Regions from separate parts of the Yokenella regensburgei genome, predicted to be linked through region 1. Evidence: riboswitches for the same ligand, from Rfam matches in the RefSeq annotation. Region 1 holds a riboswitch; the other holds the start of a gene.
What was found. Region 1 has a riboswitch for fluoride ahead of C7387_RS02145 (universal stress protein). Riboswitches for the same ligand answer to the same signal wherever they lie in the genome.
Positions count from the first base shown of each region.

Region 2: it holds a riboswitch for fluoride, as region 1 does, so the genes downstream of both, C7387_RS04260 (DHHA2 domain-containing protein) here and C7387_RS02145 (universal stress protein) in region 1, are expected to answer to the same signal.

Region 1 is NZ_RBIZ01000003.1:438,542-444,456, forward strand. Features, by position in the region: gene C7387_RS02130 (adenine deaminase) at 1-1,201, opposite strand, end outside; gene C7387_RS02135 (LysR family transcriptional regulator) at 1,327-2,238, shown strand; gene crcB (fluoride efflux transporter CrcB) at 2,235-2,609, opposite strand; gene C7387_RS02145 (universal stress protein) at 2,612-3,043, opposite strand; fluoride riboswitch at 3,120-3,190, opposite strand; gene C7387_RS02150 (hypothetical protein) at 3,261-3,635, opposite strand; gene C7387_RS02155 (YadA C-terminal domain-containing protein) at 3,760-4,698, opposite strand; TPP riboswitch at 5,198-5,294, shown strand; gene thiM (hydroxyethylthiazole kinase) at 5,329-5,915, shown strand, end outside.
Region 2 is NZ_RBIZ01000003.1:849,424-855,338, forward strand. Features, by position in the region: gene C7387_RS04250 (NapC/NirT family cytochrome c) at 1-234, shown strand, start outside; gene torA (trimethylamine-N-oxide reductase TorA) at 243-2,765, shown strand; fluoride riboswitch at 2,869-2,940, shown strand; gene C7387_RS04260 (DHHA2 domain-containing protein) at 2,982-3,944, shown strand; gene eno (phosphopyruvate hydratase) at 4,007-5,293, shown strand; gene C7387_RS04270 (MFS transporter) at 5,334-5,915, opposite strand, start outside.

The sequences.
Region 1 (5,915 bases):
CTTCGCCGTGGGTGATGTTGCCGATTTTCAGCGCGAAATCGTCAGCGCTGACGGCAGAAAGCTGCATGGTATCGCGAGGTGGCAGCACGTCGCCGCCAACGGAAGGGGTCAGCAGTTTACCGTTGCGGGCTGTCAGTTTACCGGCAACGTAGACGCGGCGGGCCTGCAGTTTTTCCAGCGAATCGAAAACCACCAGGTCAGCGCGACGTCCGGCAGCAATCAGTCCCAGATCATTACGCTGCAGGCGGATTGCGGCGTTGAGCGTGGCAAAACGCAGCACGTCGGTTGCCGCCATCCCGTGCTCGATCAGCAGATTCAGCAGGGCGATGATGCCGCCTTTTTCCAGCAGCATATCGGGGGGAACATCGTCAGTGCAGACGGTAATTTGCGATGACAGATGCGGCAGCGTTTTCAGCGCCGCGACGATATCCGGCAGCAGGTAGGGGTGTGATCCACGAATTTCGAGGGTCAGCCCGGCGCGCAGTTTTTCCAGCGCGTCTTCGGCGGAGGTCAGTTCGTGATCCGAGGTGACGCCTGCTGCCAGATAAGCCTGTAAATCGGCCCCGCGCAGGCCGCGCGCGTGGCCCTCAATCAGCTTGCCGCTGCGTAACCCGGCTTCGAGAATTTCCATCATCCGCGTACTGCCGTGCAGCACGCCATGCATGTCCATCACTTCCGCCACGCCGTTAACCTCCGGCCAGGCGAGCATGGTATCCATCTCTTTACCTGCGAAATCGGCACCGGACATCTCAAGCCCGGGGGTCGACGGCACGCTCGACGGTGCGGCGACCATCACTTGCAGCGGCAGATTACGGCTTGCCTCCACGGCGTAGCGCACACCGGCCACGCCGAGCACGTTGGCCAGCTCATGCGGATCCCAGAAAACGGCGGTGGTTCCCTGCGCCACCACAATGTCGGCGTAGCGTGCCGGGGGCAGGTGCGAACTTTCGAGATGCACGTGGGTATCCATCAGGCCAGGGGACAGAAATGCGCCATCGAGGGCGTGGATTTCCGCGGCATCGGTACGGCTGCCTGCCGGGTGCACGCTGGCTATCATCTCACCGACAATACCGACATCGGCGCGGCGGATTTCTCCGGTGACCATATCGACAATGTGGGTGTCGGTCAGTAACAGGTCAAAGGCGGTATCGCCCCGGGCGGCCTGGACGGCGCGGCGGCGGGTTTCGGCAGTAGCGTGCATAACAGCTTCCGGCAGAGAAATAATGCGGTTACTCTAGGAGGCTGGCAAACGTTTGCCCAGCTGAATAAATTTATCGGCCGATAAGAAAACGTTATTCTGCAAAAAATTCGCACCGGAACAGCACAATGAATGAACCCTGGCAGCGCCTGCCCGCGCTCTCACTCAAGCAGTTACAGTACTTTGTCACCCTTGCGAAACTGCGTCATTTTACCGATACCGCCAACCGGCTCGCCATCAGCCAGCCGGCGCTCAGCAGTGCGCTGCGTCAGGTGGAGGCGGTGCTGGGGGGAAAGCTGGTTAACCGCACCGCGGCGGCGGTGTCGTTAACCGAGCTGGGGCAGGCGATTTTGCCGCACGCCGAGCGCATTCTGAGCGTGGCTCAGCTGGCCTTCAGCGATATGCAGCAGATTGTCGAGGCTGGCGGTGATGGTACGGTGCGCATTGGGCTCATTCCCTCTGTGGGGTCACTGCTGTTCCCGGAGTTGCCGCAGCAGATTGCCCAGGCGTTTCCGCGCCTGAGCGTTGAGTTTCACGATAAAACGAACGATGAGCTGATGACCAGCCTGCGGAACGGGCAGATTGATTTCGGTATTGGCGCGCTGGATAACGCCGTACCGCCAGAGCTGCAAAGTTTCCCGCTGCAGGAGGACCCCTTTGTTGCCGTACTGCACGTCGACGATGCGCTTGCTACGTCGGCGCATCTCACCTGGAAGCAGCTCAGCAGCCGCGACATCGCGGTGTTCTCAAAAGGGAATATCCAACGGCTGGTAGCCGCGCTTGCGGAGAGCCAGCGCCTGACCCTGCGCGCCAGCTACCAGGTTGACTACATCGAAACGCTGTACGGGCTGGTACGCTCCCGTCTGGCCATCGCGATTTTGCCGGCGCTTTACACCACCTATCTGTGCGATCCGACGCTGAAGGTGGTGCAGCTTCAGCAGCCCGCTCTGACGCGTACCGTTGCGCTGATGCGTGGCCCACAGCCGCTGCCGCCGCTGATTGAGCAGTGCTTCCAGCTGCTGCTGACGACGCTTCGCTAAAGCAGCGTCATGACAAAGAACCCGGCAGCGGTCATGGCCAGTGAGCCAAATACGTGGGCACAGACTGAGGTTATGGCCCACAGATAGTTCTCGTTTTGCAGCAGGGTAATAATTTCCGCCGAGAAGGTAGAGAAGGTGGTCATTCCGCCGCACAGGCCGGTGGTGATAAGTAGCTTCCACGCCGGATCAAGCTGCGGCTGGCGCAGAAAAAACGCCAGCGCAGCGCCAATGATAAAACCGCCCACCAGATTCACCAGCAGCGTACCCGGCGGCAGGTTGGGGAACAGGCTGTTGAGCCTTGCAGAGAGCCACCAGCGGATCACGCATCCGGCAGAGCCGCCAATAATCACGGCGAATAAAGAACGGTACATCGTTACTCCCCGGCTGGCAGATGTTTGATAAGCACGTCCACCGTCAGGTGGTTGATGTAATCCATGGAGCGTGAAGCGAGTACGCCGAGCAGACGGTTATGATGCCCGGCAATCACCAGGTCAACCCGGCGTTCCCGGACGCAGGTCTCGACATCGTCAAAGCGACGGACGGTCACCAGTGACAGGGTATGCACCGGATAGCTCACCGAGCTCGCCAGTTCGCTCAACAGGGCTTTGGCCTGGATAATTTCATCGGAAACCACGTCATCCATCAGACTGTCGGAGATGTAGTTCATGGCGCGATAGTCGGTGCTGATATGGGCTACGGTGACTTCCATGTTGCTTTCCTGCGCCAGCGCGGCGGCATGCTGCAACAGCGGGATCCCATCGATACTGTTATTAATCAGCACCAGGGCATGGTGATAAACGGGCATAAAAAAACCTCGGCGTTAAGCGAGGTATGCACAGGCGGCGAACAGCGGACAGCCTGACATACCTCCATGTTAAGAAGATATACCAGGCGTCATCAGCCCATCATTGTGGGCGGTTGGGGAAGGTGGAACGCCATCACCTTAACCCTTAGTTTGCGCCAGTTTGCCAGCGAGATCAACGCTTGCAAAAAAAGCCCCGCGTTGCGGGGCCGTGTGACAGTTATTCGTTAATCAAACTCAGCATACCGTTATCCCGGCCTTTATGCCGGTTCCAGGACGCCGACATCAATCCGTTCTCATCCAGGGCAACAGAAATAACGTATTTTGCATTGGTGATTTCATAGAAATTACTATTCACCCGTTTAATTTTAGCTGGCTTATCGGCAATCATGGCTTTGGTATAACCATTTCCAATTGAAACCACGAAAAACTGATTAATGCCGTCCTGCCCTTTAAGCTTAATCGCATGAAGGCGGTCGGATACACCCGGTGCCGCAGCTGAGTGGGTCTCCTGCGGAGTGTTTTGCTGAGACTGTGCCAGCGCACAACTGGCGGTTAAAGACGCGACGACGGCCAGCGTTATTAGCTTTTTCATTACCAGACACCTTATTAAGGACAAAACCAGGTATGGGTTAAATAAAGGAGTGCACTCCAGAAACCCAACAGGAAAACAGAAATATAAAGCACGGCGGAAAGAAAAATGTATTTAGTCATGGTTTTTAAAAACCAATGCCAACCCCTGCGCCCATTGCAAAATCATTATTGGTTGAATCGCTTATACCGGCTTTAACCGTCGCCACTCCGGCATGGAAGGATGCACCTACGCTCATCGCTTGTTCATCTTTAAACGAGCCAACACCCGCGGAGAACATAACGGTTTGACCCGCTTCAACCTGAGGCATAGAAGCTATAGCCACCGCGCTTGCTGCACCGCTACGGGCCTCTTTCTTATTACTGTCGACCTCGTCGTGCAGGGATTTAAACTGCGCGTTATTGCTGGCCTGCTGCTGGCTAAAGAAGGACTTCGCGTCTTTCAGATCCTGAGCCACGCTTGCCGCCTGACCTGAGGTGGTGGTAATGGCCTGGCTATTCTTCGCAACTTTAGCCTGTGTCACGGCGTCTAGCTGGGTAACGGTGGTGGTAACGCCGTCTTTACCGTTAATTCCGTCTTTGCCATCAGAACCGTTAGCACCGGTTATGCCCTGAGCACCATCCTTACCATTAATCCCGTCGATACCATTTATGCCATCCTTACCATTCGTTGGTTTTGGCGCATTCTCAAGATCGGTAATACGCTGATCGTGGTTCGTCAGCACTTGCCCCTGCAGGTTCGTTTCATTTTGCAGGTTAATAATATCAGTCCCATTTTTAGCTACGCCCAGCAAAGCTTCAGCTGATTTCTTTTCAGTGGTTGTAATACGATCATCTCGCAACAGGTTTTCTTGTTGCAAGTTAATAATCGAAGAGTGGTTATTTGCAGATGTCTGATAGAGATTATCATCACGATCGGCAGCCTGTTGATTAATTTCTGTTTGAGTCCAGCCTAAACTATCTACTACATCGTCTGTAGAAATGGTAGCAGCATAAGTATTGCCTATAAACCCGGCGAACAGGACTCCAGACGCAACAACACCTACAACAGTTTTAATACTATTCATTTACAAGCTCTCATCATTAACTAAAAGTGGATTCGCTATCCTGGTAGTGAAAGATTTAACTTATTGTTAATTCTAATTAATTTTATTATTGAGTCTGCGCAATTTTCGTTTAATTGCTTTTTTCGTAACTCGAAGCAACTATCCCGGAAGGTGAGGGTAAAAATATTGATCTAAGTCACATTAAGCATTATTAGCTAAAATTATTAGCGATGATAACGGAGGGTATTAATTATTTATTAAATCGCGTAAATAAAGTGTTATATGTGATTTTATTAACTAGTAAGTGGCCATAATTAAAGGTGTAATTATCTAATTAATGGTTTTATCTATAGGTTATTTAAATAAATGCATGAGATTCTTGTTTTTATCAATTAATCGGGATTTAACGTGGTTTTTTTATCATTTATGCTGATAAACCCAGGAAACTCCTTGCGTAGGTTCCCTGGACACGGCTACACTATTTACCGCAATGAATCAAATATAACTATTTGATTTTGCACTAAATGACTCGGGGTGCCCTTCCTTGTGAAGGCTGAGAAATACCCGTACCACCTGATCTGGATAATGCCAGCGTAGGGAAGTCAGTGGCCTGCCAGGTCATCGCTTCTTAACGGCCTGGCGGGAGTGCTTATGCAACCTGACCTGCTTTCCCCAGGGCAACTCGCCCACACTATCGACCACCTGAAATCCCGCTCTCCGCTGGTGCACTGCATGACCAATGACGTGGTGCAAACTTTTACCGCCAACGTGCTGCTGGCGCTGGGGGCTTCTCCGGCGATGGTTATTGACCCTTCTGAAGCTACCGAATTCGCGGCAGTTGCTGATGCGCTGTTGATTAACGTCGGTACGCTCACCGAAAAACGTGCGCGTGCCATGCGTGCCGCGGTAGATAGTGCGGTGGCCGCCGAAAAACCCTGGACGCTGGATCCGGTGGCGGTAGGCGGCTTAACGCTGCGCACCCGCTTCTGCCAGCAGTTGCTGACGCTCCACCCGACGGTTATTCGCGGGAATGCTTCTGAAATACTCGCTCTGGCGCAGGAAAGCCGTGGCGGTCGCGGTGTGGACTCCACCGAACAGGCGCAGGCGGCGCTACCGGCGGCGCAACGGCTGGCCGCAGAGACCGGTGCGATCGTCGTGGTTACGGGAGAGGTCGATTTCGTTACCGACGGTCAGCGCACGCTGGCGGTTGCCGGTGGATCGTTGCTCATGACCCGGGT
Region 2 (5,915 bases), 410 kb from region 1:
ATTGGCGATCAGCAAAAAATCTGGAGTTACGCTTCCGATCTGATGGCCAACAACTGTACCGGCTGCCACGGTCTGACCGAGCTCAACCGCTTTAACGCCAACCAGTGGATCGGGGTGGTGAAAGGGATGTCGGGCCGTACTTCACTGACCCAGGAACAGGTGCGCCTGCTGACGCAATACGTACAAAAACATGCCAGCGACATGCCTGCCGCTGCCGGACAGACCCAACAATAAGGAGAGCCATGATGAAGAAGAATAACGAAACCCGCATGGCTGCTGTCAATGAGCAATCCGCTCTGAATGTCACCCGCCGCCGTTTTCTGGCGGGGGCCGGGGCGTTACTGGCGGCACCTGTACTGGCTGGGCTGTGGCCGCGTTCGGCGCTGGCGGAAGCCATCAGTCAGGCATTGCCACAGTTTGTGGCTCTGCGCCAGGCGGAAAGCGGGATCCTCACCGGCGCCCACTGGGGGGCGTTCGAGGCCATCGTCCGCGAGGGCAAAATGGTGGATGTGCGGCCGATAAAAGACGATCCGTATCCGAACGAACTGATAACGATGGCGCCGCATCAGGTTCATGCGCCCAACCGTATCAAATACCCGATGGTGCGTAAAAGCTGGCTGGAGGGTGGGGCGAAGGACAGTAAACCGGAGCTACGCGGGCGCGATGAATGGGTGCGGGTGAGCTGGGACAAGGCCATGCACCTGGTGGCGGCGGAAATCAGCCGTCTGCAAAAAGAGCACGGCCCGTCGTCGATTTATGCCGGTTCTTACGGCTGGAAGAGCGTCGGGATGTTCCACAACCCGCGCACGTTGCTCCAGCGCATGATGAACCTTGCGGGCGGCTTTGTTGGCTACTCCGGCGACTACTCAACCGGGGCCGCGCAGGTGATTATGCCGCACGTGGTCGGTTCGGTTGAAGTGTATGAGCAGCAGACCGCGTGGCCGAACGTTATCGAAAACACCCAACTGGTGGTGATGATTGGCTGCAACCCGATGATCACGTTGAAAAACAGCTGGAACCTGCCCGATCACGTCAGCCAGACCGGCTTTGAGGCGCTGAAGAAAAAAGGCACGCGGATGGTCTGTATCGATCCTGTGCATAGCGACAGCGCCCGCGAGCTGGGCGCCGAGTGGATCAGTCCGCACAGCTATACCGACTGTGCGCTGATGGCGGGGATCGCCCATACGCTGTTGACCGAGAAGCTGCACAACACCGATTTCCTGAAAACCTACACCGTCGGCTTTGATAAGTTTGCGGAATATCTGACCGGCAAGGATGATGGCGTGGTGAAAGACGCGGCCTGGGCGGCGGATATCAGCGGCGTGGATGCAGCGGTTATCCAGCAGCTGGCGCGGGATATGGCGAAAAACCGCACCATGATCATGGGTGGCTGGGGTATTCAGCGCCAGCACCACGGCGAGCAGGCGCACTGGATGATGGTTACCCTGGCCTCGATGCTCGGGCAGATTGGTTTACCCGGTGGTGGCTTCGGCTTCAGCTATCACTACTCGTCCGGCGGCAGCCCAACGGCGCGCGGTGGTATCCTTGCCGGGATTTCGGCAGGCAGCCCGACGTCGCCCGCAGCCAAAACGATCGCTCCGTTCCCGGTGGCGCGTATCGCCGATGTGCTGGCAAATCCAGGAAAAACCATCGACTACAACGGTACTAAAGTCACCTACCCGGACATCAAAATGGTCTACGTGGCGGGGGGCAACACCTTCCACCAGCATCAGGACACCAACAACCTGGTGAAAGCCTGGCAAAGCCCGGAAACGGTGGTGGTCAACGAACCCTATTGGACGGCGACGGCGAAGCATGCCGATATTGTGCTGCCGGTGACCACCACCTATGAGCGCAACGACATGGACATGGGCGGCGACTATTCGCAGCTGTATGTTTTCCCGCTGCATCAGTGCGTGCCGCCGCAGCATGAAGCGAAAAACGACTTCGACGTTTTTGCCGGTATTTCGGAGATCCTCGGCGTTCACGATGCATTCACCGAGGGCAAGGATGAGATGCTGTGGCTGAAGGGCATGTACGACGAGATGAAAACTCAGGCGCGTAACGCCCGGGTGGCGCTGCCGCCGTTCGACATGTTCTGGGCATCGAATAACTATATTCGTTTCCCGATCCCGGAAGAGAATAAACAGTGGGTACGCTTCGCTGATTTTCGTGAAAACCCGCTGCTTAATCCGCTGGGGACGCCGTCGGGTAAAATAGAGATCTACTCGGACGCGATTGCCAAAATGCAATACGACGACTGTAAGGCGATCCCCACCTGGATGCCACCGCACGAGTGGTATCGCGGGCCGGAGGCGGAGAAGTATCCGCTGTCGCTCAACACCGGACACCCGATCAACCGTCTGCACTCGCAGCTTGATAACACGCCGCTGCGTAAGAAGTATGCCGTGGCGGACAGAGAGGCCATCTGGGTGCATCCGAAAGATGCCAGCGCGCGCGGTATTAATAACGGTGACCTGGTGCGGGCGTTTAACGAGCGCGGGCAGATCCTCGTGGGTGCGGTCGTCACCGACCACGTGCGTGAAGGGGTCGTGCGCATCAGCGAGGGGGCATGGTTCGACCCGGCCGAACCGTCACAGCCCGGCTCGCTGTGTAAGAACGGCAACGTTAACTGCCTGACCTTTGACGTTGGCTCCTCGAGCCTGGCGCAGGGAAACTGCGGGCAGATGAGCCAGCTGCAGATCGAAAAATACACCGGACCGGTGCTGCAAAATACCGCCCACGATGTGCCCGTCGGGGCATAATTCCGGGCGCTGAAAACGAAAAATCCACGCAACGGCGTGGATTTTTTATTGCCAGGCGCGGGAAAAGCGGGTGTTGATTTCTCGCCGTGGTTCCTTTAGGCTTACTCTACAAGGTGATGGTGTTCCACCTTTCCCAACCGCCGGCATTCAGCCGGATGATGACGCCTGATATACAACGTTTATTTTGCCTTCAGGGCATGTATGTCAGGTATCGTTATGAAAAATCAAACTACTTTTTCCGCTATTTCTTCAGCGCTTTCCGGTGAAAGCGACGACGTCATTCGTGTTTTTGGGCACCTCAACCCGGACAGCGACAGCATCTGTAGCGCCCTTGTGGTCGCAGACTGGCTTAATGCCACCGGAAGAGCGGCACGTCCTTATCGCCTGGGGGATTTAACGCCGGAAACCCGCTATATCCTCAACGCCGCAGGGGCGCCACAGCCCGCTCTGTTGACAGAACCGCTGACAGATAAAAAAGTCTGGCTGGTGGATTTCACCGACGTCGAGCAGGGGCCTTCCACGCTCGCCCAGAGCGACGTGGTGGGCATCATTGATCACCACCGTATCGGCACCTTAATCACCAAAAATCCACCAGACTGCTGGATCCGCGCGGTAGGATGCTGCGCCACGATTGTCCTGTCTCTGCTGATGGCAGACAGCCGGGTGGTGCTCAGCACCGCACAAGCCACGCTGCTGCTGGGGGCTATTCTTAGTGATACGGTAGTACTCACCAGCCCCACCACCACGCCTCAGGACAGACAGGCCGTTGCTACGCTGCGCGACAGTATTGGTCAGGATTACGACACTTTCGTCAGCGGCCTTCTGCGGGCGAAAACGTCGCTGCAGGGGCAATCAGCTGCGCAACTGCTACACCGCGATGCCAAGCAGTACCGGATCCACGGCGTCTCCCTCCTGTTGTCACAACTCGAACTGCGCGATATGGCTGATGTTGCCCCCTGTTTGCCAGCGTTGCTGCAGGAGGCCGAACAGACCCGGCAAGCCACTGGCCTTGATATGGTGGTGCTGATGTTGACTGATATTACCCACCGTAACTCCACGCTCTATTTCTCTGAAAACCATTTTATTGAAACCAGCAAGATCTCACTGCTGGGAATGACCAGTCGCAAGAAGGACATTCTGCCGTGGCTGACCGACTGCTTAGCCGTGCAACCGGGGTGAGGCAACACGCCGCATCTATTCCTGTCTCCACATTTTCCCGTTAACTAAAGAAGGGTACTTCCATGAGCTATGAAATTAACCGCGTATTCGCAAGAGAGATTCTCGATTCACGAGGAAACCCGACCGTTGAGGTGGAAGTCTCGGTTCAGGGGGGCATGACAGCCAGAGCATCGGTTCCTTCCGGGGCCAGCACCGGTTCGCGCGAGGCTGTTGAACTTCGCGATGGTGATACGCAGCGCTTCGGGGGCAAAGGCGTGCTGAAGGCGATTGAGAATATCAATACCGGGATCAACACGGCCCTGTGTGGTATCGATGTTCGCCAGCAGAAGGCTATCGATAATTGTCTGATTGCCCTTGATGGGACGGAAAACAAAGGGCGTCTTGGCGCTAATGCCATCCTTGGCGTCTCTCTTGCGGTGGCGCGGCTGGCGGCGCAGCTTTCTGACCTGCCGCTTTATCGTTACCTGGGCGGGGTGGGGGCAAATCTTCTGCCGGTGCCTTGCATGAATATTATCAACGGTGGCGTTCATGCCCGCTGGCAGGGTGCTGACTTCCAGGAGTATATGATTGCCCCGTGGGGAGCGTCCTCCGTTCGTGAGGCGATCCGCTGGGGAAGTGAGGTTTATCAGGCTTTACGTCAGGTGTTGCTGGCGAAAGACTTATCTACCGGCGTCGGTGATGAAGGTGGCTTTGCACCAAAGGTGAGCTCGAACCGTCAGCCACTGGAGCTGATTGTTGAGGCGATTCAACGTGCGGGATACACCCCGGGGGAGGATATTGTTATCTGCATTGATCCGGCCTCCAGTGAATTTTACTCCAACGGAAAATACCACCTGCACAGCGAAAGCGTTCAGCTTAGCGCCGAAGAGATGACCCGCTATTATGAGCAACTGGTTAATGAATTCCCGGTAGTGCTGATTGAAGACGGTCTCGCGGAGGATGACTGGGCGGGCTGGAAAATTCTCAGCGACGTTCTGGGCAAAAAGGTGGAGCTGGTTGGTGATGATCTGTTTGTGACCAACGTGAAGTACATTCAGCGAGGGATTGATGAGCATCTCGCCAACGCAGCGCTGATTAAACTTAACCAGATAGGGACGCTGAGCGAGACGATTGCAGCGGTACAGCTCTGCCACGACAATGGCTGGGGGGCGTTTATCTCGCATCGCAGCGGCGAAACGGTAGACAGCTTTATCGCTGATATGACGGTGGGTTTACGCGCCGGTCACCTCAAAACCGGAGCGCCGAGCCGGGGCGAGAGGATTGAAAAGTACAATCAGCTGATGCGTATCGAAGATGAACTTGGTGAAGCCGCCGTATTCGCGGGTAAATCAGCGTTTAACATGCGCTAGCCCCGGGAAGGCCTCCCCACAGCCGGTGGGGAGGTTTTGCCTACGACTTCCTGGCGCTCTGGCGTTCACGCCATTTGCCGGAGAGCCGCTGATACCAGGGTTCAGGTACCGGGTCAACAATGCTGCGCAGCGCCCGGGCGTAGTCCATCACCAGCCCTGGCGTCCAGGCCATAGACAGCGCCCGTTTACGCACCTGGGCGGCAATCCACAGTTCAGGCATGAACAGCGTTCGCAGGGTGGCACGCAGGTTCTTGCTCTGCTCCGAAAGCACACCATCCAGCGAGGCCTCTAACGCATACGCGACGCTGCTTGAGCAGTTGCGGTAGGTCAGATTGTAGGTGGTAGTCATCCGGTAGCCCTGCCAGTAACGCAGCAACGCCATCCCGTTGTACTGATGGAAGTGGATCTTGCGGTCAGACTCACACCAGTTTGCCGCTTCGGTGGCGTAGTCCGGCTGGAAAACCCCCGGCACGTTATTATCCTGGGTCGCTTTCAGGATATTGAGAAACTCGGAAGGCGAGCGGTCAATATCGGCTGCCGGATACAGACTGATGTAAACATCCGGAGGCAGCTCAAGCGCAGCATGTCCGGTAGAAATGACGCCATCGGTGTCGACCGCCGC